One region of the Paenibacillus sp. OK060 genome, then DNA from elsewhere that is predicted to be linked to it. Evidence: riboswitches for the same ligand, from Rfam matches in the RefSeq annotation. Region 1 holds a riboswitch; each other region holds the start of a gene.
The links. A riboswitch is a leader RNA that binds a small molecule or an ion and turns the genes downstream of it on or off. The one in region 1 is predicted to bind cyclic di-AMP.

Region 1 (7,304 bases):
TTTTTTCTCTTCCAGTGCCCGACGAGCCAAATCCATATTCTGTGCACGCGCTGCTGTATGTGCTTGCTCCTCACGTTTCTTCACGAGAGCTTCCTGTTCTTCGAACAGCTGCTTGAATTTCTTCTCAATAGCGATCTGTGCAGCAACAGCTTTCTCCGCATCTTCCAGATCTTCCTGCATATCTCGGATATATTGATCCGTCATCTTGATCGGATCTTCTGCCTTGTCAATAATAGAGTTAATGTTAGACATCGTTAAATCGCGCAATCGTTTGAAAATGGACATTATGGTATTCCTCCTAGTCGATAGTTCATCCTTGTATATAAACATACATACGTGGCAATGTTCTACTCGTTTCAATTTTAACAAAAAAAATCATAAAAAACGATTTTAGCCTACTTAGCGTCCATCGAACTATTGAATCAGTTGACTAGTTTGGCACAGCTCTTCATCAAGCAGCTTCTCTGCAGTCTGCACAATCTCATCAATCTGCATGCGCGTAATTGCATCAAAGTGAATCCCCATAATCACGGTCACGGTTACTTTTAAATGTAGGGCAGCCTTACGTGCGAGCCTTTCACACAGCTCTTGCTCTTTATGCCCCGGAATATGCATCGTAGCCCCGCTTACCCGCTCACGGTCCGGATAAAATGTCGCTACTGCTCCAATATGTGATCTGCCTCCAGTTACCATAAACAGCTTGTCTTCCCCTGCCTCAATCACCTGTAAACGAACGGAATTTAAGTCGTATGTACTCATCCTGATCCACCTGTCCTTTTCTATATATATATGGTGGAATTATGGCTCCGATTTGATAAATCAGCAATGAAACATCTCACATTATGCATAAATACGGATGGCCCCGGGCATACCAAAGAGAACGCAATTTGGGAAAAGGAGGCACTAACATGCGTATACGCCTCATAATGTTATCCATCATGGTCATTCTTCTGGGAGGAAGTTACGCTCCTGCTCAGTTATGGGCTTCTTCAAGCCCGCAAACCGAACCTGCTTCGAAGTCTGATTCTTCTGAAGAGGAGCAGCTGACGCTGGGACAGCTCAGACAGAAATATGCGGATACATTCAAAACAAATGGCCCCTCGACAAAAAAGGTCGCACTGACTTTTGATGACGTACCTGATCCACGGTTCACCCCGCAGGTGTTGGATATTCTAAAAAAATACAAGGTGCGGGCTACGTTTTTCATTGTGGGACATCGCGCTGAGAAACATCCGGATTTAGTGAAACGCATGGTAAAGGAAGGGCATATTGTTGGCAATCACAGCTACAATCACCCGGAGTTCAGTAAGCTGTCCATGAATGCATTTCGCAAACAAATCTTACATACCGGGGATATTATTCGGAATCTGGCGGGGTACACGCCCAAAATGATTCGTCCACCTTATGGCGACATTAATGAGCAACAGCTGCAATGGGCGGCCAAACAACATTACAGCATTGTGAATTGGAACGTCGATTCCCTGGACTGGAAGGGCCTCTCCAAAGAGGAAGTCAAACAAAACATCCTGTCGGCCGTTAAACCAGGTTCCATTGTTCTGCAACATGCAGGAGGCGGTGTCGGATCGAAGCTGAGTGGTACCATCGAGGCGTTGCCTGAAGTTATCGAGGAATTGCGAAACCGCGGGTACGAGCTGGTGACTTTGGACGAAATGCTGGAACTGCCAAAGGGTAAATAGGTTTAGAATACGGCAGTCGGATATTCAAAAGGGTGTCCTTCATTCACATTATCGTGATTGGAGAACACCCTTTATTGTTTAATTTAGATTTAGTTGGAGTCACATATGATGATGTGCAGCTACGCTTTGATTTTATTTCAAAATGTAAAGTTCAACATCCTGAATACCAAATGTGCTCACGGATTGCTTGCTGCCAGGAATAAAGATATCGATCTTGTGACCTTTAATGGCACTACCCACATCACGAGCCGTTGCTACAAATGCCTGTTTTGGCAGTCCTGGATGTGTATGACCTGTCACCAGTACCTTTGTACCCAATGGAATGATACTTGGGTCTACTGCAATGGTACCCAATTCAAGCGGATTACCGAAGTAATCCACGGCACCCCATCCTCCATTTTCGGAAGCGTCTGCGGAGTATGCTGTTGCTTTGACGTCGACAGCTTTGCTGTAATCAAACGTTTTACCCCAGGCTTGTACAACTTTACTATCTGCATTAACGTCAAGGCTTGCGGCAGTTACCGTTTTGGCCTCCGTTTTAGCTGCTGCTGCAGAAGCTGTGTTCGTTGTTTTACCAGGGATCGTAATTTTCAAACCACCATAAATGTTGTAAGCTGAAATCTCATTGTTAGCTTTAATAAGAGCGTTAAGTCCAACTCCATATTGTTTGGATAAGGTGTAGAAGGTATCCCCCTCTTTGGCCACATGAACTGAATCAGCATGAGCCGGAACGGCCTGAATGAGCATTGCTGCTGTCAGCAAAGCTGTTGCTGTTTTGGCTATACGTTTCTTGTTAATCATGGTCTTCCTCCCTCATTATGCCTGCGAAGTTAGTTGTCGGATTCGGATGGAGGAAACCACCCTATAGGTTCAATTACATTAATAATTTATGTAGCCCTAATTCACCCCAAGCCGTGTGCAAATGATTCTTCCCCAAGCACACTCTGCATCGTTACATCCCCCACACTCCCAACTCCGGAAGTTTCGGCAGGAACAAATATATCACAACTTTGTAACCAAGAGTCGTAGTAAATGTTACCATCTGGCTAATTCACTTCAATATTTTTGCTGAATTCAAGCGATTTTTTCAAAAAAATGTCTATTTGAGCTTATATCGTTGATGACAGAAACGTTACTTTTTATGTAAATCCGTGTGTATTCACACGCAACAAAACAATCCCTGCCGACAGGTCGCCGACAGGGATCTATGAGGGAATAAGAATTCTCATCCACAGTATATATTTTGCATTTTCATCCAATTCATCCTAATGATGACTTGGATGTATTAGAGCACTTTAGCAAGGAAGTCACGTGTACGTGCATGCTTAGGCTCACCAAACACTTCAGCAGGGGTTCCTTCTTCTACAATAACCCCGCCATCCATGAACAGGATGCGGTCCCCTACTTCGCGTGCGAAGCCCATCTCATGCGTTACAATAACCATAGTCATGCCGCCCTCTGCAAGCCGCTTCATGACATCCAGTACTTCACCGACCATTTCAGGGTCCAGTGCTGAAGTAGGCTCGTCAAACAGCATGACATGCGGCTGCATCGCAAGCGCTCTTGCAATAGCTATCCGTTGTTTCTGTCCACCGGACAGCTGATTAGGATAAGCGTCTTTTTTGTCAGACAGGCCAACCGTCTTCAGCAAATCTGCGCAGATTTGTTCCGCTTCCTGTGCAGATTGTTTTTTCACTTTAATGGGAGCAATCGTAATGTTCTGCTGCACCGTTTTGTGCGGGAACAGATTGAAATGCTGGAATACCATCCCCATTTTTTCACGAGTTGCATTAATGTTGTGTTTAGGGTCAGTGATCGAAACTCCCTCAAAGTCAATCTCACCGGAAGTAGGCTGCTCCAATAAGTTAAGACAGCGCAAAAAGGTACTTTTCCCCGATCCGGACGGACCGATGACCACGACAACCTCGCCTTTGCCAATTGTTACGTTAATGCCCTTGAGCACATCGTTATTTCCATATGATTTGTGTAATTGTCTAACGTCTATCACTTGCACTCAACTTCCTTTCCAGTCGACCCAGCAGCTTGGACAAAATGAACGTCAGCACAAAGTAAATGGCCGCTGCAATCAGGAATGGATTCATTCCTTGGTACGTAATGTTTTTGACTACACTTGCCTGGTACATAATGTCCACCATACCAATAACCGAGATGATGGAAGATTCCTTGATAATGGTCACGAATTCATTACCGATCGCCGGCAACACCGCTTTGAACGCTTGTGGAAGCACAATGAAGCGCATTGCCGCACCTCTACCCATTCCCAGGGAACGAGCTGCTTCCAACTGGCCTCGATCCACACCCTGTATACCAGCGCGGAAAATCTCGGCAAGATAGGCACCACTATTAATGGATAGTGTGATAATCCCCGCCTGAAGCGGCGTGAAATTAATCCCCAACGTTAGAGCAAGACCGTAATAGATAATCATCAACTGAACCAGCATTGGTGTACCACGAATAACTTCAACGTAAGCTGTTCCGATCCAACGCAGAATTGAAACGTCATGCAGACGTAACAGACAGATGATCAAACCGATAATTACCCCGAATATTACACCGAGTGCAGACAGTAAGAGGGTGTAACCTACGCCTGTTGCATAAAAGCTTTTGTATTCCCAGAACACTTGAAAAATGTTTTGATCTTTTTTCACCTTGTCTGCCATCAACTGGCTTGCCTCGGTAACCAACTGATCGATTTTATTTTCGCTTTTCAGACGTTCGAGCGTTCCGTTCACTGCATTCAGCAATTCCGTATTGCCCTTACGAATCCCAATTGCCGCTTCGGCCTGCTCTTCATCCGGAATAGCCGGTGCTAATCCAATCACATCATCCAGATAACCGGCAGCCACCGTATCTTCAACGATCGCAGCATTTACACGATTGGTCTGCAATTGCAGCACGATATCAGATATTTTATCAAGTGCTGTCAGTTTTGCGCCTGGGATTCCCTGGCCAATCGTTTCCTGAATGGAGCCTTTTTGAACTCCAATCTTTTCATTTTCCAACTCCGCCATGGTTGGATATTTATCTTTATCCGCATTGCGAATCATGATGACTTGCTTTGATTTATAATAGGTATCGGAGAAGTCAATGCTTTGTCTACGATCATCTGTTGGCGTCATTCCCGAGATGACCATATCCACACGACCACTCTGCAACGCAGGAAGAAGTCCGTCAAAACCCATATCCTCTATTACAAGTTCTGCGCCAAGATCGGCAGCAATTTCTTTAGCAATCGAAATATCAAATCCGACAATTTGGTCTTTACCATCAATCACTTTATGGAATTCATATGGTGCAAAATCGGCACTTGTACCGAGCACCAGCTTTTTACTGCCTGAATTGCTTGTAGTTCCCGTTGCCAACGCAACAGGTGCAACCGTAGTAAGCAAGACCACAAGAGCTAGCAGCATCATGGTGTAACGACTAATCAATTTCAACCCTGTTCTCCCCTTATAATACTTTGTATGCTTTCTGTTGTTGATGCCTGAGTCATTATAAAGTAGAATGCATGATTATGCAATGAATTTCGACATTACAAATCCTGACTAGTTTCTGAAAAATAACCGCAACTATGATATAATTATTGAATTATTTTCATTTTTGCTTAAGGAGTCCACCATGACACATACCAAAACACAAATTTTAACTGTAATTGATCAATATGCTTCCCGTTTTAAAGAGATTTCATCATACATTGGTGCCAATCCGGAACTTGGTAACGAAGAATACCTCGCCTCTGCTCGGTTAAAAGAAGAACTTGCCTACCACGGTTTTTCCGTAGAAGCTCCTGTTCTTGGCTTAGATACCGCATTCATCGGTACGTATGCTGCATCCAAACCAGGTCCGACTATTGCCCTGTTATGTGAATACGACGCACTTCCGGAAATCGGTCATGCTTGTGGACACCATCTAATCTGCATGATGAGCCTCGGAGCTGCGGTAGGTCTGAAGTCCATACTGGATGAAGTGGGCGGAACATTAAAAGTATTCGGTACACCAGCGGAAGAAACGCGTGGCGCTAAAGTTCCTATGGCTGAAGCAGGTTTATTTGATGACTGTGATGTCGCGCTAATGGCTCACCCTTACTACGCCTATGAGAAATCTGGAAGCTCCCTGGCTATTGATGCCGTACAATTTGAATTCCATGGGAAATCTTCACATGCTGCTGCAAGTCCACATGAAGGCATTAATGCCCTAGATGCGGTGATCCAGACATTTAATGGCATTAATGCGTTCCGACAACAAGTGAAAAGCACGGTTCGTATTCACGGTGTTATCAATAGCGGAGGACAGGCAGCCAATATTATTCCTGACTATGCTTCAGCCCAATTCTATGTACGTGCCTCGACGAGAAAAGAGTTGAATATTCTCACTCAACGCGTAATTCAGATCGCGGAAGGTTCTGCTCTGCAAACCGGATGCCGGCTTGTTACATCTAATTATGAGACTTCCTATGATGAGATGGTCACGAATGAATCATTATCTGCTGCTTTTAGTACTAATCTGCTTGAACTCGGCATTTCTCAAGAGGAGATCGTGAGTGGGAACGACCATGGTTCTATGGATATTGGTAACGTATCCTTGCGTTGTCCTGCGATCCATCCTTATATCCGTGTTGTGGACGAAGTTCATACGCTTCATTCCATTGAATTCCGTGATCTGGCGCTTCAGGAACGGGCCCTGGATGGTATGATCCTTGGAGCCAAGGCACTTGCTGCAACTGCTTATGATGTTCTTACACAGCCTGAATTGCTGCAAACCATTCAAACAGAGTTTAAGCAAGCAAGTCGCTAAGTTTTTCGCAAAATACTTCGTCTTAACAGTAGGGTGTTCTGCAGGACCTGCATTTGGGGTCTTAAGGAGCGCCCTTTTTGTTATCATAAATACGTATATACGGACACAAGCTGGAAATGCTGTGAAAAGAAAACGTTGAAAAATGTTGAAATTTTTACATTTAGCGGCTGTACTTATGGTTCACATGCTGTCTAACTTGGTTATTTATAGCTATAACTTTATCTTAAGTTCAGGAGGTGTTGTCATGCTGCTCGAAGCGATGTACCACGTTCCCCGCGATAAATGGGCTTATGCTTATAATCCCTCGACCATTCACCTGCGTGTACGAACGAAGAGAGACGATGTACAATATGTGACTGCACTGACTGGTGATAAATACGATTGGAATGGAACCTATAAGGAAATTCAATTGGAGAAAGCGGCTTCTGACAGTATGTTTGATTATTGGGAAACGGCAGTTAAGCCCAAATTCAAGCGTCTGACTTACATCTTCCGTATCACCGCCGGTACCGAAAATATATATCTGGCTGATAACGGAATCCATTATGCTCCCCCGTACCCTACAGGAGGATATTATGAATTTTCCTACATTCATGAAATCGATGTATTTAAGGTTCCCGAATGGGCCAAAGAAGCCGTGTTCTACCAAATCATGACCGAAAGGTTTGCTAATGGCAATCCCGACCTGAACCCTGAAGGAACCCAGGAATGGGGTGGCCGACCTGAACTGGATAACTACTTTGGCGGAGACCTGCAAGGTGTGCTCAATCACCTGGACGATCTGACTAAACT
Region 2 (7,304 bases), on a different contig from region 1:
GAATACCGGACCGCTATGTTTTCTTTGAAATGGATGAGGAAGAATGGTCGCGCCTTGGTGTAACAGAGCAACTCGAAGTGGATGAGGCATTGGCGGAAGATCTGTTCTATGCACTGGGTGAGGAGTCGGTCATTCCGGTAGGAAGTGGAGTGGTCATTCATGACAAGGATCAGCACCGAATTCATATCTTAATTGGGGAAGAAGAACTGACTTTTGTACCGCTCATTTAGTATGCTCCTATAAGATATTTTGCATGGAAAACCGAGTTGGAGAATCTCCCTAAAGCCTTATGGTTAGTGGATCTAGCGCCATTTGTACTATTGGAATTTGAGGCTTGTCCGTGGTAAGATGATAGTCATGAAACGGGCGAACCGCAGGGCGGTGGACCTATGCGTTTGGGTTGCTATGGGTAGCACCAAAGGTTTCGGTGGCAGCATGGACAGTTGTCTGTGATAAGCCATCATATGGGGAGGAAGATAACGTATGGTTTTTTCGCAAGAGGAAGTCGAAGCTCATCTGGGAAGGCTGGAAGGCTGGGAACTGGAAGAGGGACGATGGATTGTCCGCAAGTTCGTATTTTCCAACTACATGAAAGGGATTGCATTTGTGGACGAGGTCGCAGCGATTTCGGAAGCGTTCAATCATCACCCTTTCATTACGATTGACTATACAACAGTCACACTGCGTCTCACATCATGGGATGAAGGTGGCATCACATCTGTAGATATTAAAGAAGCAGAGCAATATAATGAGGCTTTTGAGAAAATGAGGTCGGAATAACCTGGATCGGTTATATCGCACTACCGGAAATGAGTGAAGCATACATGTCAGACGATAATCAGAACAAACCTCTTATTGCTGTCGTAGGCAGCCTTAATATGGATCTGGTGGTGAAGACAGACATCATTCCTGAGGAAGGCGAGACGGTGAGTGGGGAGGAACTGCACTATTTGGCCGGGGGCAAAGGCGCCAATCAGGCGGTTGCTGCTGCACGACTGGGTGGACAGACTACGATGATTGGTGCCGTAGGTTCGGATGGTTTTGGTGAACGCCTGTTGCACAGTCTAACGGAAAGCGGGGCGGATGCCTCGCTAGTTCGCATTCTGGATGATACCGTTACAGGTACGGCCTCTATCTGGCTCTCCAAAGGAGATAACCGGATTATTGTTATTCCTGGAGCGAATGGGCAGGTTATGCCTGCGATGCTGGAAGAGGCGGATACGGTAAAAAGCCTGACTGCAGCCGCAGCGGTGCTGCTGCAGCTGGAGATCCCGCTGCCTGCGGTCACCCGCGCCGCCCAACTGGCGGCTGAAGGCAGCGCATTGGTGGTGCTCAACCCGGCGCCTGCGGTGCCGGGTCTGCCCCAGGAGCTCCTGCGGTGCGTCGACGTCGTCACGCCGAACCGCAGCGAGCTCGCCGTGCTCACCGGCCGGGATGATCTCCGGCCGGAAGACGTGGATGCGGCGGTCGCAGAGCTCGCCGCATCCCTCGGGGCCGCTGTCGTCACGACGCTCGGCCCCGAGGGGGCTGTGTACGCGGCAGCGCCTAGCGGCCGCGTTCAGGCAGAGCGTGCCGGCGCGTGCCGTGCGCCCGGCTACGCCGTAAGCGCCGTCGACACGACCGGCGCTGGCGATTGCTTCAACGGCGCGCTGGCAGTAGCCCTCGCGCGCGGAGAGACGCTGGACGCGGCGGTAAGCTTCGCCATGGGCGCAGCCGCGTTGTCGGTGACGAAGCTCGGCGCCCAATCCGGGATGCCGTCCGTACGTGAAGTGCAGGCTTTCCTTGCCGAGCAGAAGGCAAAGAGCCAGTAATCTATGCATGTTTTAGCTGAATCAGAAGCCGGCGGGCAGGATACGCTAATGCATCTAGATGGCGCCATAGCATGATGGTTGTTTTCATCGGAGCATCCCTGAAATGAACAAGAGGCTCTTACTTCCCAGCATGGGAGAGTAAGAGCCTCTTCTCTGTATGACCATGGATAAATCCAGCAACCCTGTAATACCAATAAGGGTTGACTACGTTGTGCGTCTAGCGCCAGCGTGGTTTAGAGCATGAGTAAAGAGCAGAGGATGATTGAAGCCATCACACTCTCTATACATGCCCCCTGCCACAAACTGATCGCCTTGAACATCTTGGATTACTTCTTCTCCGCCAGCCACATCGCAATATTCGCGATTTCTTCATCCTTCAGCTTGTCTTTGAACGAAGGCATACCGCCGCTTTTACCTTTGACGATGGTCGTATAAATCTTCTCCACATCGTCCTGGCTGCCAATCTTCTGCAGACTAGGGCCCATGCCCCCTTGAAGCTGATCGCCGTGGCAGGTAATACAGTTTGCTTTGACCAGTGCCTCAGCCTGTCCTGCATCCATTGTAACTTGTGGCATTGTCGGTTTCGCTTCTTCCGCAACTTCCTCTTTCCCTGGAAGCGTAAACATTAGTACAATAGCTAAAGCGCACGCTGCAAAAAATACCCCGCTCATGATCCATTTGTGCATCCCTTATGTCCCCTCCAGAATGAAAGATCATCTAACTTGAAACTATCCATATCATTATAACGGAACCTGTAGTGACATCATAGCATTTTGTGGTAATTTTTTGAACTAATCACATAACCGGGAACTTTTTAGGGTGATTTCAAGCCCTATTTATTCGCGTGGACCTTCATAGACCATACAGTAAAAAGGTTTCAAACCGCTCGGTGTCTGTCGTTCGTATGTATCCTGCGTAACAAATCCGACTTTTAGATAGACGCGAATGGCCCGGTCATTCCAGGTCAGAACTTCCAGATCAATTTCGTTTGTAGGGTTCCGGCGAATGGCTTCCTGCACAATGGCCGAGACAAAAGCCGTCCCTTGTCCATGACCACATCGATCGGGGTGCATGCCAAGCCCAATGCGGGTGACACCTTCAAGCGGGAAGTATTGAGCAAAACCGCAAATCTGCTGATCCTCTCCCAGCACCACCGCATATTGTTCTTTCCGTAGCTTGGGATCGCCGAATTCCACTTCAAGTGCTTTCATCTGCTCCCAGGGCAGCCAGCTATAAATATTATAAGGCGGGTCATACTGCCAATCGCAGATTAGTTCCGCGTGTTCTTCTTGCATGGGCACAACGTGAAACGTCACAGGGGCTTCATCCATACAACTGCACGCTCCTCTCATTGTGAACAAGCTATAATGATTTTGATTTGTCCATATACATATATACATATGTCATTCCATATCTAAGCTTGTTTCCACTCTACAAAAGAGGCGTTCATTTGGCAAGTCCTCGTTTTTGAAAAAAAGTGAAACAAAAGTTCCGGTAATTTCGTTTATATTATAGTGGGATGGGTAAAAACATTATAAGAGCACGGGCGAAGCAATGAAAAATAGCTTTAAAAAAAGTTAAAATTAGGTTTGATAGCTATCCCGAATATGTTAAGGAAACGAAGTACAAAAAAACCGCCGGATAACATTCCTGCGGAGAATGTACCAGACGGTTCTATTATGCTTCGTTACAGTAAAGTTATTGTTACAGCATGACGTTGCTCGGCTTGTCCCTATTCAATGGCCAATGTCTCATATGCGTCCGTGCTCATAATACGTTTAGCGCCAACATAGCGGTTGGCCCAATAGCTTTCGCTTAATTCGCTAATTGTAACTCCTTTGGAAGAAGAGGAGTGTGCAAACTTCCCATTCCCTACAAAGATCCCTACGTGCGAGACCCCTTTGCCCGTTGTATTGAAGAATACCAGATCACCTGGTCTCATTTCCATCCGGGATACCGAATCACCCATGTCGAATTGTGAACTCGATTGGCGAGCCAGATCAATGCCCAGCTTGTCGAATACATAACTTGTGAATCCAGAGCAGTCAAAGCCGTTAAGCGTTGTTCCTCCGCTTTTGTATGTAGTCCCCATTGCTGAATCAATAACTTGGTCCATTTTCGAATCTGCGAATGCGCTGCCTGCTCCAAGCGATAATGCGAATGTGAGGCTGAGTACAGCTGCGGTTAATTTCTTCTTAAACAAGAGATATACCCCTTCCAATGCCTGCGAGGTTAGCTTAAGGATTCGGTTGAAGGTCCCCTATGATCCCTCTGTTGCAAGATCAATTCACCCATAACTGGTTCCCCCGCTTCCCAGGTGCTAGGAATTTGGCTATGCTAGTTATGCACCTGCGAAATCAAGAAATGACGATTAAATTTTAAGTAGTTACAAATATGAAGGTAAAGATTACAAAGTTGTTACTAAAAACTCACTGCGATTATTGTAACAGAGGTATATCACTTTGGCAACGTTTAACAACAAAATTAACAAAAAAAACCTCGACCTTTGACGGGGAAAGGTCGAGGTTTGCTTGTTTAACGGCATTTGAAGAATACAACTTTACATAGAGATGGTAACCGTTTTTAACCGTTTAATTTAATCCTTGACCGAGTTGGACTGCCATAGGCGGAAATGGGCACATATTTTCCACAGGCTCAGCAAGCACCGGGCAAGTGGATACGTTTGTTGTAGTATAAGACCAGTTAAGCCGGTTAGTAACCATGAAGCTGAAGTAAAGGCACCAAAGACCAACAGATGAAGGCCGCCCAGCAGGACAGCAATGCCGATTAGAGTGATGACTTGGCGTAGTGCAATCCATATAGCTTGAAACGTACCACGTGCTCCGCCTTCCCCATCGGGAGCTGAGATACCAAACTGCATGTACAGTAGGACATGATGGATAACCCACCCGTATACAATCCAACCAGCAACATAGGGAATACCAGGCAAGAGCAGATGGAGGGAATGAAAACCTTCCATAAAGATGGAATAGAGCTTTGGCGCGAGCCAATAAGCGGGTAGCAGCAGTAATATAGTCCGAATGGTGTGGAGCAACAGCATCGGTTTCCATAAATTTTTGATACCGCGAATGAATGGAATGCGCTCTTCCGAATGGTTATAATGCTGGAGCGAGTAGAGCAGCCCTGCCTGAATGAGTGGGCTAATCAGAATCCGTATCAGCAGCATAGCCCCTAAAATCCATAAATAGCGGTGAACCTCCGGATTCGTTGTCAGACCGAGTTGGCTCTCCATTTTAAATAAAATCGTACTGAGTTCCCCTGTATCAGGGTCAGGATAACGCAGGAGCAGCGGAACCACAGCTGACTGCACCATCCGATAAAGAAAGTATCCCCATACTAATTGATAGAGAAATAAGAGTGCCGCAATGAACATATGCTGACGGACGAGAAACCAGCCTTCACGTATTTTCGCTTTCACTGTATCCACCTCACCATGACAGACTTCCGAATATGGCTTCTATAATTTTGGTTGCGCTCATGCTCCAGCGGGATTTAGTTGGCTCATCCAGTCCGGCTTTCAGAAAATTGTTCATATGATGGTTCTCCAGCACAATCGTGTATAGCGGATCAGTCATAGCCCAGGAAACAGGGGAAGTATAGGTCAGTTTGTAGGTAATGCGCTCCTCGCTACCATCCCATTCTTTCGTCATGGTTTTCCCATCTTCGAACATAATTCGAACAGGAACCTTCTTATATTCACTCCCTTTTTTCTGCAATGTAACCGATGACTCGTACAACGTTTGGCCGTCTTTCAGGATAGGATTGATTGCGATCTTTTCCACTGCAAAGTCAGCCATGCCATCGCCGTATACATACTGATTAAAATAATCGGTCCAGGATGTACGCGTCACTTGTTCCACGACCTTTTGAAAATCAGACGAAGTAGGGTGTTTGAAGCGGTATTTATTCACATAGGTCGAGAGAATACGCTCCATCGTTTTAGCACCAACCTGTTGTTCTATTCCAAGTAATACAAGCTTGCCTCGTGTGTATACGTTTGCTGCATATTGATTCTGGGAATCAAACTTCCAGGAGTCCTGTGTCAGTGAAGCTGGAGAAGTAATGAGACCAGCTTGTACGGGCAGATTCGGGATAAGTCCGTATTCCTGTTCCATTACTTTGTCTTCTGCATAGGAGGTGAATCCTTCGTCCAGCCAAGCCTCTTCAAATTCATTACTCGCGACCATGCCGTAAAAATACTGATGCCCAATCTCGTGCACAACCGTGCGTTCCAGATCGTAGCCAGGAGCAGAATCATCTGCACCGAAGGCGGTGACCAAGGTAGGGTATTCCATTCCCCCTGCGCCATTCCCTGATTTGGGCGGGACAACGATGGACAGTGTGGAATACGGATAAGGGCCAAACCACTTGCTATAATTGGATAGCGCTGCTTTGGCGGCGTAGAAATAACGTTCCTTCAGATTCTCATGAGCAGGGTCGAGATACAGCTTGATTCGAACGCCTGGCACATTGGGAGCAGAGAAGGGTTCTTCTGCATAAACAAAATCAGGAGAGGCTGACCAGGCAAAATCATGCACATCATCGGCATAGAACTGATATACTTTTTCGCCGTTCTTCACAACCGCTTGCTGGGTTGGGAATCCAGTAGCAGCTACTTTGTATGTTTCCGGTACCCGAATACGCACACTATAGATACCGAAATCGGCGTAAAACTCTGAATTACCGTGATACTGATGCAGATTCCAGCCTTCGGTCGTTTGACCTCGTGTGCCTACTGGCTCATATACGCTAAGTTTAGGGAACCACTGACCTGCCATAACGAAATTATCTGCTGTTCCCATGCGGGCAAAAATTTTCGGTAGCTTGACCTCAAATCGGGTGTGAAGCGTGATGCTTTCACCGCCTTTAACGGGTTTGGGCAGCCGTACCTTAATGAGGGTAGTATCTTTCATGTTTCCGTCATCCGGTTGCACATACTGCATCCGATGTAAGAGAGAAAGCCCATCCTCTGTTTTCATTTCTGTAATATGCATGGAACCGTAACCGTTAGTGGGCATGACATCACCTCGAAGTTTCCCTCCGGATTCTTTCATAAAAGTGGTGTCGGCAGAAGAGAAGGCATTGGGATACATGTGAAAATAAAGCTCGCTGACGGTTTTCTTACCTGGATGTGTCCAGGTGATCGTCTGAGTCCCTTGCAGTACATTCCCGTCTACCAGCTTCACATCCATGTGATATTCCACTACGCGGTTGCTGAACACTTCAGCGGTAGGTGTCTGTATACTTTCCGGAGATGTTTGGGTTTTGACGGGTGCCGTAGGCTTGCCCGATTCCGGGGCGAGCGCAGGCAAGTCAGATTGAATGGAGCGTGTGGAGCCCAGACCAAGCCATATCCCCCCGGCAACTAAACACAGGGCTATAATTGCGGTGAGCCAGCTCTTGGCGCGTCGTGGAATCATCGTTAAATACCTCCCGTTGACAAGCATCTACAGCATGTATATGTTTGCATTG
Region 3 (7,304 bases), on a different contig from region 1:
AACGGATCGAGGTTTGACGAAACGAGATGTATATAACGCTTTAATTTAATAACGAATCAACAAAAATATGCTGGAATAGGGAACATAAACTTTAAGGGACCTTAGATCCAACCTTAATGGAATATGAAAACGAGCAGAGCGGAGAAAAAATATATTACGAACGTCACCGCTCTTCTTTTTGGAGTTGAACAGACTCGTAGCTCGATTTTTTGGGTAATGAAAACCAATAATAAAGCAAAAAAATACCTTCCAGCGGTGGGGTTCACACCGGGAAGGCGATCAAGGAATATAAAAAGGTTAGAAATAACAATTTAATAAGACCATTATACCTGATATTTCTTATTTTGTCACAGGTGCAGGGATTTCGGAAATACATTCGTTACAAACAATTTTACCTTTGAAATAAGTAACGTTCTCTGCATTGCCACAGAAGATACAAGCTGGTTCGTATTTTTTCAACATGATGCGCTCGCCGTCAACATAGATCTCAAGAGCATCTTTTTCACCAATACCGAGCGTACGGCGCAATTCGATTGGAATAACTACCCGTCCCAGTTCATCCACTTTTCTTACAATACCTGTTGATTTCATCATTATAATCAGTGCTCCTCTCAGCTAACGATCATTGTCATTATTCGACATTATTTTATGTTTTATGATACTCATCATACCAACGATTCCCAAAACAGTCAACCTTAAAATTAGCTTAAAATAAAGGCTGTTTTTGATAAGATTACGAGTGGTAAGGGATTGGAAGCCATTTTTCGTATTTAAACATCAATGTCATCTTTGTCGATTTGGAAAACGACAAAACTACCTTATTCGACAAGATTCGTCAAAGCCTGTCGAATCCTTGGTGGTATTATACTGAAAAGCGACAAATACAAACGATATTTTAAAGGAGTGAATAGACATGGAACAGCGTTTAACGGAAGAAAAGGTGTTTAAAGATCCGGTACATAATTATATCCATGTGCAAGATCCGATTATATGGCAGTTGATCAACACGCCCGAGTTTCAACGTTTACGCCGAATCCGTCAATTGGGAACTTCGTTTCTTACTTTCCATGGTGCAGAGCACAGCCGCTTCTCACATTCCTTGGGCGTCTACGAAATTACACGTAAGATTATTTCCCAATTCGAAAGAAGTCACTATTCAGATTGGCCAAAGGAGGAAAAAACAGTAGCCCTTTGTGCAGCATTGCTCCATGATCTTGGACATGGGCCATTCTCTCACTCTATAGAAGAAGCTTTCGATATGAATCATGAGGATTGGACTTGTCGGATCATTACAGGTGATACCGAAGTAGGGGCGATCTTAAGACGGTATGCTCCTGATTTTCCCGAGAAAGTGGCTTCTGTTATTCAAAAAACGTATGAGCAACCTATTGTCGTTAATTTGGTTACCAGTCCGCTCGATGCGGACCGCATGGATTACTTGCTTCGGGATGCCTACTTTACAGGTGTAAACTATGGGACGATTGACCTTGACCGTATCTTGCGTATGCTGCGTCCATATCACGGACGAATTGTGGTCAAGGAGTCGGGCATGCACGCCGTGGAGGATTACTTGATGTCCAGGTACCAGATGTACTGGCAAATTTACTTTCATCCGGTTACCCGAAGTTCGGAAATTATATTGCGGCAAATATTTAAGCGGGCAAAAAGTCTCATACAGCAAGGTTTCAAATTCCGCTTCATGATTGATCCACTACCCCAGTTATTCGCTGGAGATCTATCGGTGGATGAATATTTACAACTGGACGAAGCTTTGATTCAGACGGCATTTATGCAGTGGCGCAAAGAGGACGATACTGTTCTAAGTGAGTTATGCGAACGATTTATAGATCGCAAATTATATAAGTATGTAGAGATTGAACAGATCGACGTAAACATGATTGAAGAGATTCGGGAAGCCTTCACTGTAGCCGGTCTCAATCCCGAGTATGATCTAGAAATTGATTTTCCAACGGATAATCCGTATGATGTGTTTCGTCCGGATGAATCCACGGACAAGCAGATTTTGCTGCTTGATCGGCAAGACAAGTTACATGAGTTGTCAGAGGTGTCCGACATTGTCCGTTCAATCAGTGGTCTTCATCGCGGAAAACATCATTTGTATTATCCGCAGAATAAGGTGGATGCGATTGTTCATGAATTACCGTCCCATATACGCCCCTATTTCTCCCATTAAATGATGCGCAATGCTGTTCAAGAATCATGATGTAAAAAAGCTTTCGAAAAGAGCTATTTTTCATGATACAGTAATCTGCTTTAATGGAGAGTACATGTAGATCGACATAATTTTGTAATCAAAGTAATTAGAATACAACCCGATTGCCTAAAAATGAGCACATATAGATATGAAGGAACTTGTTCGTTCTACATGTTGTGCTCAACAAACAATGAAAGAAATATAAAAAAAACATGATCCAATTTAGTAATAGTTATGTTCTGGTTAAGACTGCAGGATGGATTAAATAGAGATAGTCGTTTATTCGACATGAAGGGAGAAATACAGCATGATGTTGTTCGACACACATACACACCTGGATGCACCACAATTCGACGAGGACCGCGAGGAAATGATTCAGCGTGCTGTGGATGCAGGCGTTGGTCGCATGATTAATGTGGGCTTTAACCGGGAGACCATTCCAACCACGATGAAGCTGGCTGAAACCTATGATTTTATATATGCTGCCGTAGGCTGGCACCCAGTGGATGCAATCACAATGCAAGAGGGTGATATGGAATGGATTGCATCTTTATGCAAGCATGAAAAAGTGGTAGCCATCGGTGAAATTGGTCTAGACTATTACTGGGACACTTCACCGAAAGAGGTTCAACATCGCGTATTACGACAACAGATTGGTCTTGCCCGTGAGTTGAATATGCCGATTGTCATTCACAACCGGGATGCGCATGAGGATATTGTAAAGATTCTGCGTGAAGAGAAAGCTGGAGAAGTAGGCGGTGTCATGCATTCCTTCTCTGGCAGCTGGGAAACGGCGAAAATGTGTCTGGATTTAGGCTTTCATCTTTCCTTCGGAGGGCCAATCACGTTCAAAAATGCAAAGCAGCCCAAAGAGGTACTTGAGAAGGTTCCTATGGACCGATTGTTCATCGAAACGGACGCTCCTTATTTGACACCGCACCCTTATCGTGGAAAACGAAATGAGACAGCGCATGTACGTCTGGTTGCAGAAGCAGCAGCGGAAATTAAAGGCATTTCGGTAGAGGGAATTGCAGCAATAACGACCAAAAATGCCATGGAACGATTTGGGATTCGTTAAAAGATCGAGCAAAACGGGTGAAAAAGTGAGTTAGGCGGAGTTAATTTGCTTTTTGATCCAAATAAATCAAGAATATTACAATATTTTAACCAAATATTTAGAAAAACGTACTTGAACAACGCTTTACAACATGCATAGAAACAGGATATCATCTTTTCAGTGAATTGTTGTGCGGAAAATTGGACAGATGTTCGGGGGATGAACAAAGGGACACTTTCCGATGAAACAACATTACTTTCATGAATCAGTCTCGCTGAGTCTCCGTTAACGGAGAGCGGGGGAACCAATAGGGCTTAAACATCGGTGTTTGCAGCCGATGCGCAACATGCACTGACCCAAAAGCAGCGTATGAATCTGCGAAGCCGTATTTGATTTCTTCTTTGGGTCTCGGGGTGAATTCAAGGGCGTCCGCCATGAGCGGATGACCGGAGATAGGGCGGCTCTCTTTCGCCCGAACCCGACAGCTAACCTCGCAAGCGGAAAAAGAGAGGCAACCTCGTGCATGAATTTCCGATATTCAGAATCATTCGGAAGCCACGAAAGAGTTCCTCTTAAACTCTTTCTTTGGCTTTTTTGTTTTTGAATAAAAGAAATACTGTCATCATACGGTAAGTATTCAGGAGGATGACATCATGTTGCGAAGATTGATTCATGGTGCAGAACCGGATTATGTTGGTCCGATCTGTGTTCTGTAGAAAATTTGGTATAGTCGCGTCAAAGACATCATGCATTACTTTAGACGGCGAGGCTATGAAGGAGGACGGAGAAGTGGGCACATTCCAACCAGAAGAGACCCATGAGTCACGATCATCCAGTAAGTCTTTCGCGTTGCGGTGGAAGCATGAGAACTTGCGTCAAATGGCATTGATCGCGATTTTCTCAATTGCGCTTACAATCATGATCTTGTTAGTCGTTTACGGTCAGGCCGGGAAACAAATTTCACTGGTTATTGATGGCAAAGCTCAAGCGGTAGAGACTCGTACAGGAATGCTTCAGGAAATGCTGGAGGAGCAGTCAATCACAGTCAGCCCTCACGATCAGGTATCCATGCCCTTGAATGGGGCGATCACAGATGGAGACCGCATCGTTATTGAGCGGGCCGTTCCAGTTAATATTACGGCAGACGGGGACACCAAGACTCTGTATACAACCGATTCATCGGTAAAAGATGCGATTAAAAAATCAGGTATTCAAATTGCAAGTGAAGACAAAGTATATCCGGCGCTTGGAACCACTATTGAAGCGGATATGAAAATCCGTGTAGTGCGGGTAACAAAGCGTACGGTGGAAGTGGAACATCCGATTGCTTATAAAGTGATCAAAACGGCTGACCCTAGCTTGTACAAAGGCGACAATCGTGTCGTTGTGAGCGGTAAAGAAGGCACACTTGTACAGCATATTGAAAAAGTGTTTCAGGATGGAGAATTGGTCTCCAAAAAAATGGTGGGTAAATCGGTCGCAACGAATCGCGTCGATAAAGTGATTGCCATTGGTACCAAAGCCAAACCTGTTGTGAAAGAGCCAGTGATTCAGACGGTATCGGCGCAGACTTCCACGACAAAAACAGCAACAACCACGAACTCGAAGAAAACCGCTGCTTCGGGCAGCAAAGTAATTACCGTCTCAGGCAGTTCTTTTAAATATTCAAAAGTCTTGAAAAATGTATCCATGACGGCATACTCTTCTGAAGAGCCTGGTATCGGCACAAAAACAGCTTCAGGTACTCGGGTAACTGAGGGACGTACCATTGCGGTTGATCCCAAAATCATTCCGATTGGCTGGTGGGTGTATATCGAGGGCCTTGGCTTCCGTCGTGCGGAAGACACAGGTGGTGCCATTAAAGGCAACAAAATTGATGTGTATTATGATAGTGTGAAGCATGCCCTGAACTTCGGACGGAAGAAAGGCAAGACGGTATATGTGATTGGTCCGGTGAAGCCGGAAGCGAACTAAAATCGTTTTACTTTGAAATGGGAATGCTATAAAATATAAGCATGAATGATTCATGCGGAATATGCGGCGGAGGGGTCTGAATTCAGTCTCCCCCGCCGTTTGGCAGAGAAGAGGGATATTCCTCTTCTTTTTGCGTTAGAAAGGAAGAAATGGAACATGATAAAAGAAGTGATCGTGGTAGAAGGCCGTGACGATACCGTAGCCATTCGACGTGCGGTTCAGGCAGATACGATCGAGACTGGTGGGTCCGCCATCAACCAGCGCATTCTAAAGCGGATCGCACTTGCTCAAGAGAGACGTGGTGTCATCGTACTGACAGACCCGGATCATGCTGGTGAACGTATTCGTAAAATCATCGCCAATAAAGTACCTGGTTGCAAGCATGCTTTCATTCCGGAGGCAGATGCTACGCGCAAAGGCGACATCGGAGTGGAGAACGCTTCACCGGAGGCGATTCGTCATGCATTAGCACGTGTACACACGTCATATGAAGGCGCACCAAGTTTGATCGATTGGGAGGATCTGATTGCGGCGGGACTGATTGTGCACCCACAGGCTGCTGCACGTCGTATGGAGATGGGCAATCTGCTGGGCATAGGTTATTGCAATGGCAAGCAGTTCCACAAGCGGTTGAGTGTATTCCAGATTACCCGGGAAGAGTTCTCCGAAGCATTATCGCAAATTGAACGTGAAGGATTGTGAGCGTATGAAAGGCATGGAAGAAACCGTAGAAATTGCAACACCCAAACGAACCAAAGAAATTATTCAAAGACACGGATTTTCATTCAAGAAGAGCTTAGGTCAGAACTTTCTGATCGATCAAAATATATTGAACAAAATTGTAAATGCAGCTGATTTGGACGAGTCCAAGGGCGCACTTGAGATCGGACCAGGGATCGGCGCACTCACAGAACGTCTGGCTCGGGTAGCCGGTCCTGTAACGGCTGTAGAGATTGATCAGCGATTGATCCCGATTCTGGGTGAAGTGATGCAGCCTTATCCAAACGTTCGTGTGCATCACGGGGATGTGCTGAAGCTGGATCTAGCTGAGTTGTTCCATACCGATTTTGGAACGGTAGATAAAGTGAGTGTTGTAGCCAATCTGCCTTATTATGTAACGACGCCAATCATGATGAAGCTGCTCGAAGAGAAGCTGCCTGTAGACAGCATTGTGGTCATGATCCAGAAGGAAGTGGCTGAACGCATGGCTGCTGCACCAGGATCAAAGGACTATGGCAGTTTGAGCATTGCGGTTCAGTACTACAGTATGCCGGAATTGGTATGTATTGTTCCGCCCACGGTCTTTATTCCGCAGCCTAATGTGGAATCGGCTGTAATTAAGTTAAAGGTGCGTGAACAACCACCGGTTGAAGTTCCCGACGAGGCACATTACTTCGAAGTCGTACAGGCTTCCTTTGCGCAGCGTAGAAAAACCATCTCCAATAATCTGAAAGCCCGTTTCTTCACGAAGGAGAACAGAGAACAGGCTGATCAGTTGTTGGAGCAGGCCGGTATTCAGCCTTCAAGACGGGGAGAAACATTGAGCCTGCAGGAGTATGCGACACTCAGTACCGTAATGTGGGAAGCTGGGGTACGATCAGCTCTGTAAAATTCGGATGAACCAATCCGGGTTTCTGCCCATACGATGGGGTAGAGGTGATTATGTTGATGAATATCGGAGACTTGGTCGTTCGAAAGTCATACGGTGGAGATGTGACTTTCCGGTTGGAAGGCCTCCAGTCGGACGGTGCCATCATTAAAGGGACCGAGTTCCGGCTGTTAGCCGATTCCCCTGTGGACGATTTGATACAGGTTCCTTATGAACCGCAGAGTGCGAAGACGAGGCAGGCCCATGTGAAGGCACATCAGACGCTCTCACGCCTGCAGCAAAATCGAATGGAACAGGCGGAGCGCAATCGTGAAGGTTTGGTTCAGGAATGGTCTGTTCAACAAGACCCGGCTTATTTCGAGATGCCTGGCAAAGTGCTGCACTTGGATGGCGATCCTAATTATCTAAAAAAAAGCATGAACCTTTATGAGCAGCTTCGTGTTCCCGCA
Region 4 (7,304 bases), on a different contig from region 1:
GATGGGTCGGCCTGAATCAATGGGGTGAGTTCCATACGGAACCATCGCTGTTCGCTGTGAGCAGTTTGAACGGAGATATCGTATGTATAACTGTCTTTAAAAGGTGCAGTGATACTTTTCAACTCCTGAACAATCTTCGCATTTTTTGCTTTCTCCTCGCGTAATGTCCACCCCTCTACAAGATGAAGGTAATGAGGCGGTTCAGGTGCTGTTCTGGAGGGGCTTGTTACGCTCTGTTTGGGAAGCAGTTGCCCAAGTCCATGTTGCCAAGCGGTGTTGCAGCTTCGAATGATCCAGTTGTGATCGACGATGATAAGTTGGTGTTGAATGGACTGGAACGATAATCTCTCCAGATCGGATATTAAGTATCTCATGAAATGAGCTCCTCCTTGGCAGAAATCTTATCTTAAATCATCTGGAATTTCCAAGATGTCTGCGACCTGGTTCCTGAACCGGGTTGCTTTGCGGGTACCGTGAATGAGATTGGACAGACGATATGGCGGAATGCCATACTGTTCACAAAATGTCTTTTGGTCGACCTGGAGTTCGGTTAGTCGTCGTTTAATGGCCCATCCGAAAGGAGTCACAGGTTTCTTTTTGTTCAAAAGGGTTCACCCCTCGTTGGAATGTAGTGTTCAGCTGGTTATTCTTGGTGTAAAATATATAGATATGCGAGCTGTATGTTTTATTATATACGCATTTGCGTCATCTAACAATTAAAAAAGACGGAAATAAGTGTATTTTAATGTGTTAAATGGCGTAAATGCGTTAAATAGACAAAATAAATGACATAAAAAACACGCCAGCAATGAGGTTGCGGCGTGTTTTTTTATATTTTACTGTGTGAGGAGGTGGGTTGTGTGAAGAAAAAGGGGATGGGAATTAGGCTCTGTATGCGTGAAGCCCTGCTCCAAGCATGTGAAAGCTTGGAAACAACGTTTTCATGGACAATGAGGTCGGTTGTACCGGTCCATCCGCAGCGGAGGCGCTGACGGTATCCCATTCATGCTCCAGGTCTGCGGCCAGGCGAACCAGCAGGTCCTGGGTTGTATCGGTGTTAAGGGGAATCACTTTGGAGGCTTCGGTTATGCAGGCACTCATGGCTGAATGCAGATAACCAAGGACCGCCTCCTCGACAGGGATTTCGAGGTGGTGGTTAATCCAGGCGTGAACAGTGGGGAGACAGCCAACAGATTCATACTTAGCCAGCGTTTGTTCGAGATGGCTAAAATCAATCCAGGGGTGTAGTGCGCGAGCTAGCTTAATTAGTCGTTTGCCCATAATGGAGGCATGTTCTCTAAGATTGACTGGGGTGCGCTGGACATGAACGAGTTTGTCGATGAGGGCTGTACGCCATGCGTCCTTGTGATCTGCGGCGGTGTATATGCCTTTAATCGCCATACCTTCCAGACGCACGATGCTGGGATGCAATTGACAGCGCATGAATGATTCGAGATCTTCAACACTACGAATGGTACCTTCAGCGATATGGGCATCCATACCGAAGGAATGGGTGAACCCTCCGACCTGGATAGAGGAATCAAGCAGTTTGACATAATCGAGCAGCTTATTCCCACGGTTCACAATCTTTCGCCTCCTACGTTCGTTAAATGTTATGTTAAATAACATTTATACTCCTTTTTGGTTCGCTTTATGTTTGTAAATCCGAATTATATGATATATATATTCACATAAATATCCGCTTTTTGTCAATAGTTTCTTTGTTTTTTGAATATTAAATCTATTTAGTGTTATTTTATATAACTTTATGAGTTACTTTATACTAAGGGATATGAAGGATGGTAATACAAATAAAGTAGAGTGATCGGCCTAATCGGGTATACAAACGGGATTAAATTTAATCATATGCACTTCGTAGGAGAAAATGACGAGATTATACGATTTATGGAAGGAAAAGCGCAGTTAAAATGATATTAAGAAAAATGCTTTACTTTTAAACATGAACCGGGTATAATCAATTTTGTTGCCGATTATTTACGACATGCGGTCGTGGTGGAATGGCAGACACGCTATCTTGAGGGGGTAGTGGGTGTATACCCGTGGAGGTTCGAGTCCTCTCGACCGCATCATAAGAACGATAAAAAAGAAGCTTCCCGTATGGGAAGCTTCTTTTTTTTGTTTTATTTACAGTACAGATGGGCCAGACAAAAAAAGGTCACCCGTTTCCCCTGAATGCATGCTCATTCTGTCTGCTGGGGTCGGATGGCCTTTACTTGTTATTTAAGCAATTCTTTGATGTCCGCTTCAATTTTATCAGGTGTTGTTTTGGGAGCATACCGTTTCAGAACACGTCCGTTCTGATCCACAAGGAATTTGGTGAAGTTCCATTTGATGGCTTTGGAGCCGAGTACGCCTGGCGCTTCTTTGGTAAGGTGCTGGAAAAGAGGGTGAGCGCTTGAACCATTCACATCGATCTTCTCAAACATCGGGAAGCTAACACCATAGTTCATCTGGCAGAACTCGGCAATATCATCAGAAGAGCCTTTTTCCTGTGCAAACTGGTTGCTTGGAAAACCAAGAACTTCGAATGGGGAGTCTTTAAACTTATCCTGAAGCTCTTGCAGACCTTTGAATTGAGGTGTGAGGCCGCATTGGCTTGCTGTATTCACGATAAGCAGTACTTTGTCACGATAGTTGGACATTTCAACTTCCTGACCGCGAAGGGTGTTTACTTTGTAGTCGTAGACTGACATGAAAATCGCCTCCATTTCATATTCTTCTTTCTTCTATTATATTGATTACAATTAAATAATGCAAAATTAATATTGCTTTTTTAACTCAATTTGAAGCTGTCGTGTATGATCTGTGACTGATTTGCTACCTGAATTTCGCTAAAGAGAGAATTAGAGAGCTTTGATGAGATGGGTAGAGAATGGATACGTTGTAAGCGCTATTATTGATGTGAAATGGCAAAAATCCGTCGATTCGGTGATCTGCGCAGACTTTACACCAATATGGCACGGGTGTATGATTCATATCGTAATTCCAATTTAAATTAAATTTTACATGAAAAACGAAACAAACGATAATATCGCTCTGATTAATGATTATAAAAGAACGATGTTTTAATCGCTGAGTTTCCATTCATTCATGGGTGGGAAACGGGGGAACCAACAGGATGAACTGTCCAGGACAGTAGGCATCCATGGGGTGAATTTTCCGGTGACAGCCGGAAATAGGGCGACTCTCGCGCCCGAATCCGTCAGCTAACCTCGTAAGCGTTAAAGGGAGAGGCAACAAGCCGTACGCTGGTTCATAGTGTCTTTTTGCTATGGATTATTGAAGAAGCGTCCGGGAGGCCTTGGTCCCCCACGCTTCTTTTTTGTTGTCTTTTCACGCCAAGGGAGGAACGAATGATGGATAAAGAGATGATCTTAGTGACTGCTCCAAATGAAGCAGGACGTAAATTTATCAAATTGCTGATGTACAAAAAAATGCCGTTTGCCGTTCTGACCAACAGTGCAGGGGAAGAGCGCAGGCTCCGGAGGATTGGTGTGGAGCATGTCATTCGCATGAACACAGCTGCTGCTCAGAAATGGTTTTTGCCGCAAGGTAGTGTCGGCAATGTTTTTATTTTTGAAAATAGCCTAAACCTGACCTGTCGATATTTACAGATCTGCCGCTCCTGGACATCCAAGTCCCTGTGTGTCATTACGGAACAAAGCCACCCCAAAGGGATCTATCGGGGAATGGGAGCAGACCGTATTGTATATTCCTTGAATGGGGAAGTTGGGTTTCTACTGAATGGCTAGTGGCTAGTACTATTCCTGTGATTGATCCAGTGTCAGCTGCCTGTTATAATTGAAATCATAAATAAACGGAAACTTGAGGAGACTCATGCATGTTGGTGGGTCTTCTTTTTTATGGTTTGGGAAATAGGGATATGGATTTCCTGTGGCTAACGAGGAGGAATAGGCGTGCCGGATGTACGTGGAATACAATGGTTGTTCTTTGATGTGGGGGATACGCTCGTGGACGAATGGGAGCCGGTAGATGATATTATCGGTCAGTTCGTTCGTGAAGCTTGTGCGCTTGGTTATCAGGTGGAGATGCAGACGGTGCGAGAACTATTTGCCGCCTCCTACCGAAATTACGAGCAATGGCCGATGAAATTGGCTATTCGTACCCTTATCAGCGACGAGGGGCACCGGGAACAGATACAGGAGAAGCTGAAGTTCCGCAAAGAGCTTGAGCGCCCCTTCGCGTCAGCCGACGCTGTTCTCCAGACGTTGTCGCAAAACTATAAGATTGGTATCATTGCCAATCAGAGTCCGGGGACGGAAAATCGGCTGGATAGCTACGGCTTGCGCAAGTATGTGGATGTGCTGGCCTGTTCGGCTGAAGAAGGAGTGTCCAAGCCTGATCCTGAATTGTATGCTGTAGCGTTGAAACAGGCGGGATGCAAACCTGAGGAAGCGGTCATGATCGGCGACAGGATTGATAATGATATTATTCCGGCTAAGAAGCTGGGTATGCACACGATCCGGATTTTGCAGGGTTATGGCAGATTCCAGCCGGAGCTTGCGGATGCAGAGCGTCCAGACTGGACTATTGAATCACTGGAGGAACTTCTTCCTTTGTTAATGGTAACTCAAAATTCAGACAACTAAATAAGAGCAGTATTTATGAACTATTCGGTATAATTAGGCTGCTGCTCTAACATATAAAAGGCTGATCGTCTCAAGGGGTACGTTACTTGAGTTGATCAGCCTTTTTGAGTTAGACAAAATACGGCGTAATTCCGTTTAACCTAGAACAACAGAATGGTCTGGATAATCAGATACACATTCAGGACAACGATAATTCCGGCAATGATCCAGGAGATGATTTTGAGCCACAGCTTGTTGGCAAAAGCCCCCATGCTTTTTTTGTCACTCGTAAACATTACCAGCGGAATGACGGCAAAGGGTAGCTGCAGAGACAGCACAACCTGGCTAAGAATCAACAGTTCTTCTGTTCCGTGCTCTCCAGCAATGGCTGTTACGATGACGGCCGGGATGATAGCGATCAGACGTGTAACCAGTCGACGAAGCCACGCTGGAATACGAATGTTCAGGAAGCCTTCCATTACAATCTGTCCGGACAACGTGCCGGTGAGTGTTGAGTTTTGGCCTGAAGCCAGCAGGGCTACACCGAACAGGATGCTAGCGATGGTGGTTCCCAGCAGAGGTGTCAACAGATGGTAAGCATCTGTAATTTCCGCCACCTGGGTCATACCCGCACTATGAAACACGGCAGCAGACACAATCAGGATGGCTGCATTAATGAACAGAGCTAGCGTTAAAGCGATGGTTGAATCCATGGTGGAATACAGAATCGCTTCTTTTTTTCCTTTTGGTGTCTGTTCAATCTGACGGGTCTGCACAATGGAAGAATGCAGATACAGATTATGGGGCATGACGGTTGCGCCGATAATCCCGATGGCGATGTAGAGCATAGCCGGATTTTGCAAAATCTCGACATTCGGTACGAAACCATGCATGACGCCACCCATATCTGGTTTAGCGAGAAACAGGTCAATCCCGAAGCAGAGGGCGATGGTAGCCATTAGTACAATTACGAGGGATTCCAATGCGCGAAAGCCTTTATTTTGCAGCAAAAGAATGACCAGTACATCGACAGCGGTAATAATGACGCCGTATAACATGGGGATGTTGAACAGCAGCTTGAGCGCGATGGCTGAACCAATAACCTCGGCAAGGTCAGTGGCTGCAATCGCAAGCTCACACAAAATCCATAATACGATCACAACAGGCATGCTGAATCGTTCGCGGCAGGCTTGTGCCAAATCCCGTCCTGTGACAATCCCGAGCTTGCCAGCGAGAGACTGTAACACAACAGCCATCAGGTTTGAAATCAGAATAACGGATAATAACGTGTATCCGAATTGTGAACCACCGGCAATATCCGTTGCCCAGTTCCCAGGATCCATATATCCAACGGCAACGAGGTAACCCGGTCCAACAAAAGCAAGGAACTTTTTCCACCAAGCAGCGTTCTGAGGCACCTTCATGGAGCTGTGGGCTTCCCCGAGAGATGGGGCCATGCCCGCAGCCAATGGCTCATTTGAAGGAGTGTTGAACGGATTTTTTTTACTCATAATATAATCACCCGACTTTGAAGTATTGATATTCTATATGAAGAGGAACGGTGTCATTCCTTTGATTAAATTGGAACATTGAAACCAAAATCTTAAAAGCGTAATTAAACGACTTCACATATGTCTAAACGTTTATGTTGATACTTACATTGTACTCCTTCAATTATTTTTGTCTAGTGCAACTTTTGTGTATGAGGACAAAAATTACCGGAGAGTGAATTGTGCCTTAGTATATTACCCAACCCTGGATAAATTACCTGTGTTCATCCCCAATGCATGAAAAAGATAAAGATGTAAAAGCTGAATAAGGAGCAACAACGTTTCAAAATGAGCCAGAAGTTTAAATTGAATTGTAGGCAACAAAAAACTTAAAGGTGAAGGAGAGATTCTTAATGGAAGCTTTATATACAGCAACAGCGACAGTTAAAGGTGGACGTACAGGTTCGGTGGCTTCTTCGGATGGCGTGCTCAAGCATGATCTGAAAATGCCAAAAGAACTTGGAGGCTCCGGTGGTGAAGGAACCAATCCTGAGCAGCTCTTTGCAGCGGGATACGGTGCATGTTATGAAAGTGCTCTTGCCAATGTGGCACGCAAAGCAGGCGTGAAATTGGAGAATGTGGTGGTCACAAGTAATGTATCCATCGGCAAGGATCCGGCAGATGATGGTTTCCAACTGTCTGTACGTTTGGATGTGAGCATGCCTGGCGTGGATCACAGTCAAGCAGAGGATCTTGCACGCAAGGCACATGATTTCTGTCCTTACTCCAAAGCAACACGCGGCAATATTGATGTGGTACTTAATGTAGTTTAAGACCTGACTCGTAGGAGTAAAGGGAACATATAGAGCAGGGTATCTTTGGATACCTGATGTTCGAGTACAAGACCCTGCTGGCCTTCGGCAGGGTTTTGTATTTTATAATACAGATGAGATGCAGGAGATTGCATGTTGAACAGCGTACTATTTTACATAATCTACTCTTGCTTGAAGTCATACATTCGAATAAGGGGGAACGACAATGAGTATTGAAGAGATGATAGAACGACGATTTGTATGTACCAAATGCAGGGGTACGGATTGCAATATTAAGGAAGTATCCATGTCAGGAGCAGGACTTAGCAAAATGTTTGATATTCAGCACAATCATTATCTCTTCGTCGCCTGTTCTTCCTGTGGATATGTAG

Region 2: another riboswitch for cyclic di-AMP. It lies ahead of BLS14_RS31830 (C40 family peptidase); the one in region 1 lies ahead of BLS14_RS08980 (3D domain-containing protein).
Region 3: another riboswitch for cyclic di-AMP. It lies ahead of BLS14_RS30915 (3D domain-containing protein); the one in region 1 lies ahead of BLS14_RS08980 (3D domain-containing protein).
Region 4: another riboswitch for cyclic di-AMP. It lies ahead of BLS14_RS17815 (HAD family hydrolase); the one in region 1 lies ahead of BLS14_RS08980 (3D domain-containing protein).

What each region holds. Positions count from the first base shown of each region.
Region 1 is NZ_FNFR01000002.1:608,499-615,802, forward strand. Features, by position in the region: gene BLS14_RS08965 (PspA/IM30 family protein) at 1-285, opposite strand, end outside; gene BLS14_RS08970 (prenylated flavin chaperone LpdD) at 415-759, opposite strand; gene BLS14_RS08975 (polysaccharide deacetylase family protein) at 909-1,697, shown strand; gene BLS14_RS08980 (3D domain-containing protein) at 1,830-2,498, opposite strand; cyclic di-AMP (ydaO/yuaA leader) riboswitch at 2,501-2,697, opposite strand; gene BLS14_RS08985 (amino acid ABC transporter ATP-binding protein) at 2,983-3,705, opposite strand; gene BLS14_RS08990 (ABC transporter substrate-binding protein/permease) at 3,692-5,155, opposite strand; gene BLS14_RS08995 (M20 family metallopeptidase) at 5,337-6,512, shown strand; gene BLS14_RS09000 (alpha-glycosidase) at 6,757-7,304, shown strand, end outside.
Region 2 is NZ_FNFR01000018.1:27,172-34,475, reverse strand. Features, by position in the region: gene BLS14_RS31855 (hypothetical protein) at 1-230, shown strand, start outside; gene BLS14_RS31850 (4a-hydroxytetrahydrobiopterin dehydratase) at 484-780, shown strand; gene rbsK (ribokinase) at 810-1,811, shown strand; gene BLS14_RS31840 (c-type cytochrome) at 2,138-2,497, opposite strand; gene BLS14_RS31835 (GNAT family N-acetyltransferase) at 2,648-3,142, opposite strand; gene BLS14_RS31830 (C40 family peptidase) at 3,544-4,014, opposite strand; cyclic di-AMP (ydaO/yuaA leader) riboswitch at 4,018-4,155, opposite strand; gene BLS14_RS31825 (hypothetical protein) at 4,408-5,250, opposite strand; gene BLS14_RS31820 (M1 family metallopeptidase) at 5,261-7,252, opposite strand.
Region 3 is NZ_FNFR01000015.1:49,408-56,711, reverse strand. Features, by position in the region: gene rsmI (16S rRNA (cytidine(1402)-2'-O)-methyltransferase) at 1-49, shown strand, start outside; gene BLS14_RS30930 (AbrB/MazE/SpoVT family DNA-binding domain-containing protein) at 340-594, opposite strand; gene BLS14_RS30925 (HD domain-containing protein) at 914-2,194, shown strand; gene BLS14_RS30920 (TatD family hydrolase) at 2,523-3,293, shown strand; cyclic di-AMP (ydaO/yuaA leader) riboswitch at 3,535-3,788, shown strand; gene BLS14_RS30915 (3D domain-containing protein) at 4,062-5,246, shown strand; gene rnmV (ribonuclease M5) at 5,403-5,948, shown strand; gene rsmA (16S rRNA (adenine(1518)-N(6)/adenine(1519)-N(6))-dimethyltransferase RsmA) at 5,953-6,855, shown strand; gene yabG (sporulation peptidase YabG) at 6,915-7,304, shown strand, end outside.
Region 4 is NZ_FNFR01000004.1:580,827-588,130, forward strand. Features, by position in the region: gene BLS14_RS17785 (nitrogen regulation protein NR(II)) at 1-374, opposite strand, end outside; gene BLS14_RS17790 (hypothetical protein) at 402-605, opposite strand; gene BLS14_RS17795 (urease accessory protein UreF) at 883-1,584, opposite strand; tRNA gene BLS14_RS17800 (tRNA-Leu) at 2,005-2,087, shown strand; partial or broken gene BLS14_RS33585 (hypothetical protein) at 2,194-2,259, shown strand; gene BLS14_RS17810 (glutathione peroxidase) at 2,238-2,714, opposite strand; cyclic di-AMP (ydaO/yuaA leader) riboswitch at 3,082-3,257, shown strand; gene BLS14_RS17815 (HAD family hydrolase) at 3,378-3,773, shown strand; gene BLS14_RS17820 (HAD family hydrolase) at 3,939-4,631, shown strand; gene BLS14_RS17825 (Nramp family divalent metal transporter) at 4,772-6,067, opposite strand; gene BLS14_RS17830 (organic hydroperoxide resistance protein) at 6,514-6,933, shown strand; gene BLS14_RS17835 (zinc ribbon domain-containing protein) at 7,139-7,304, shown strand, end outside.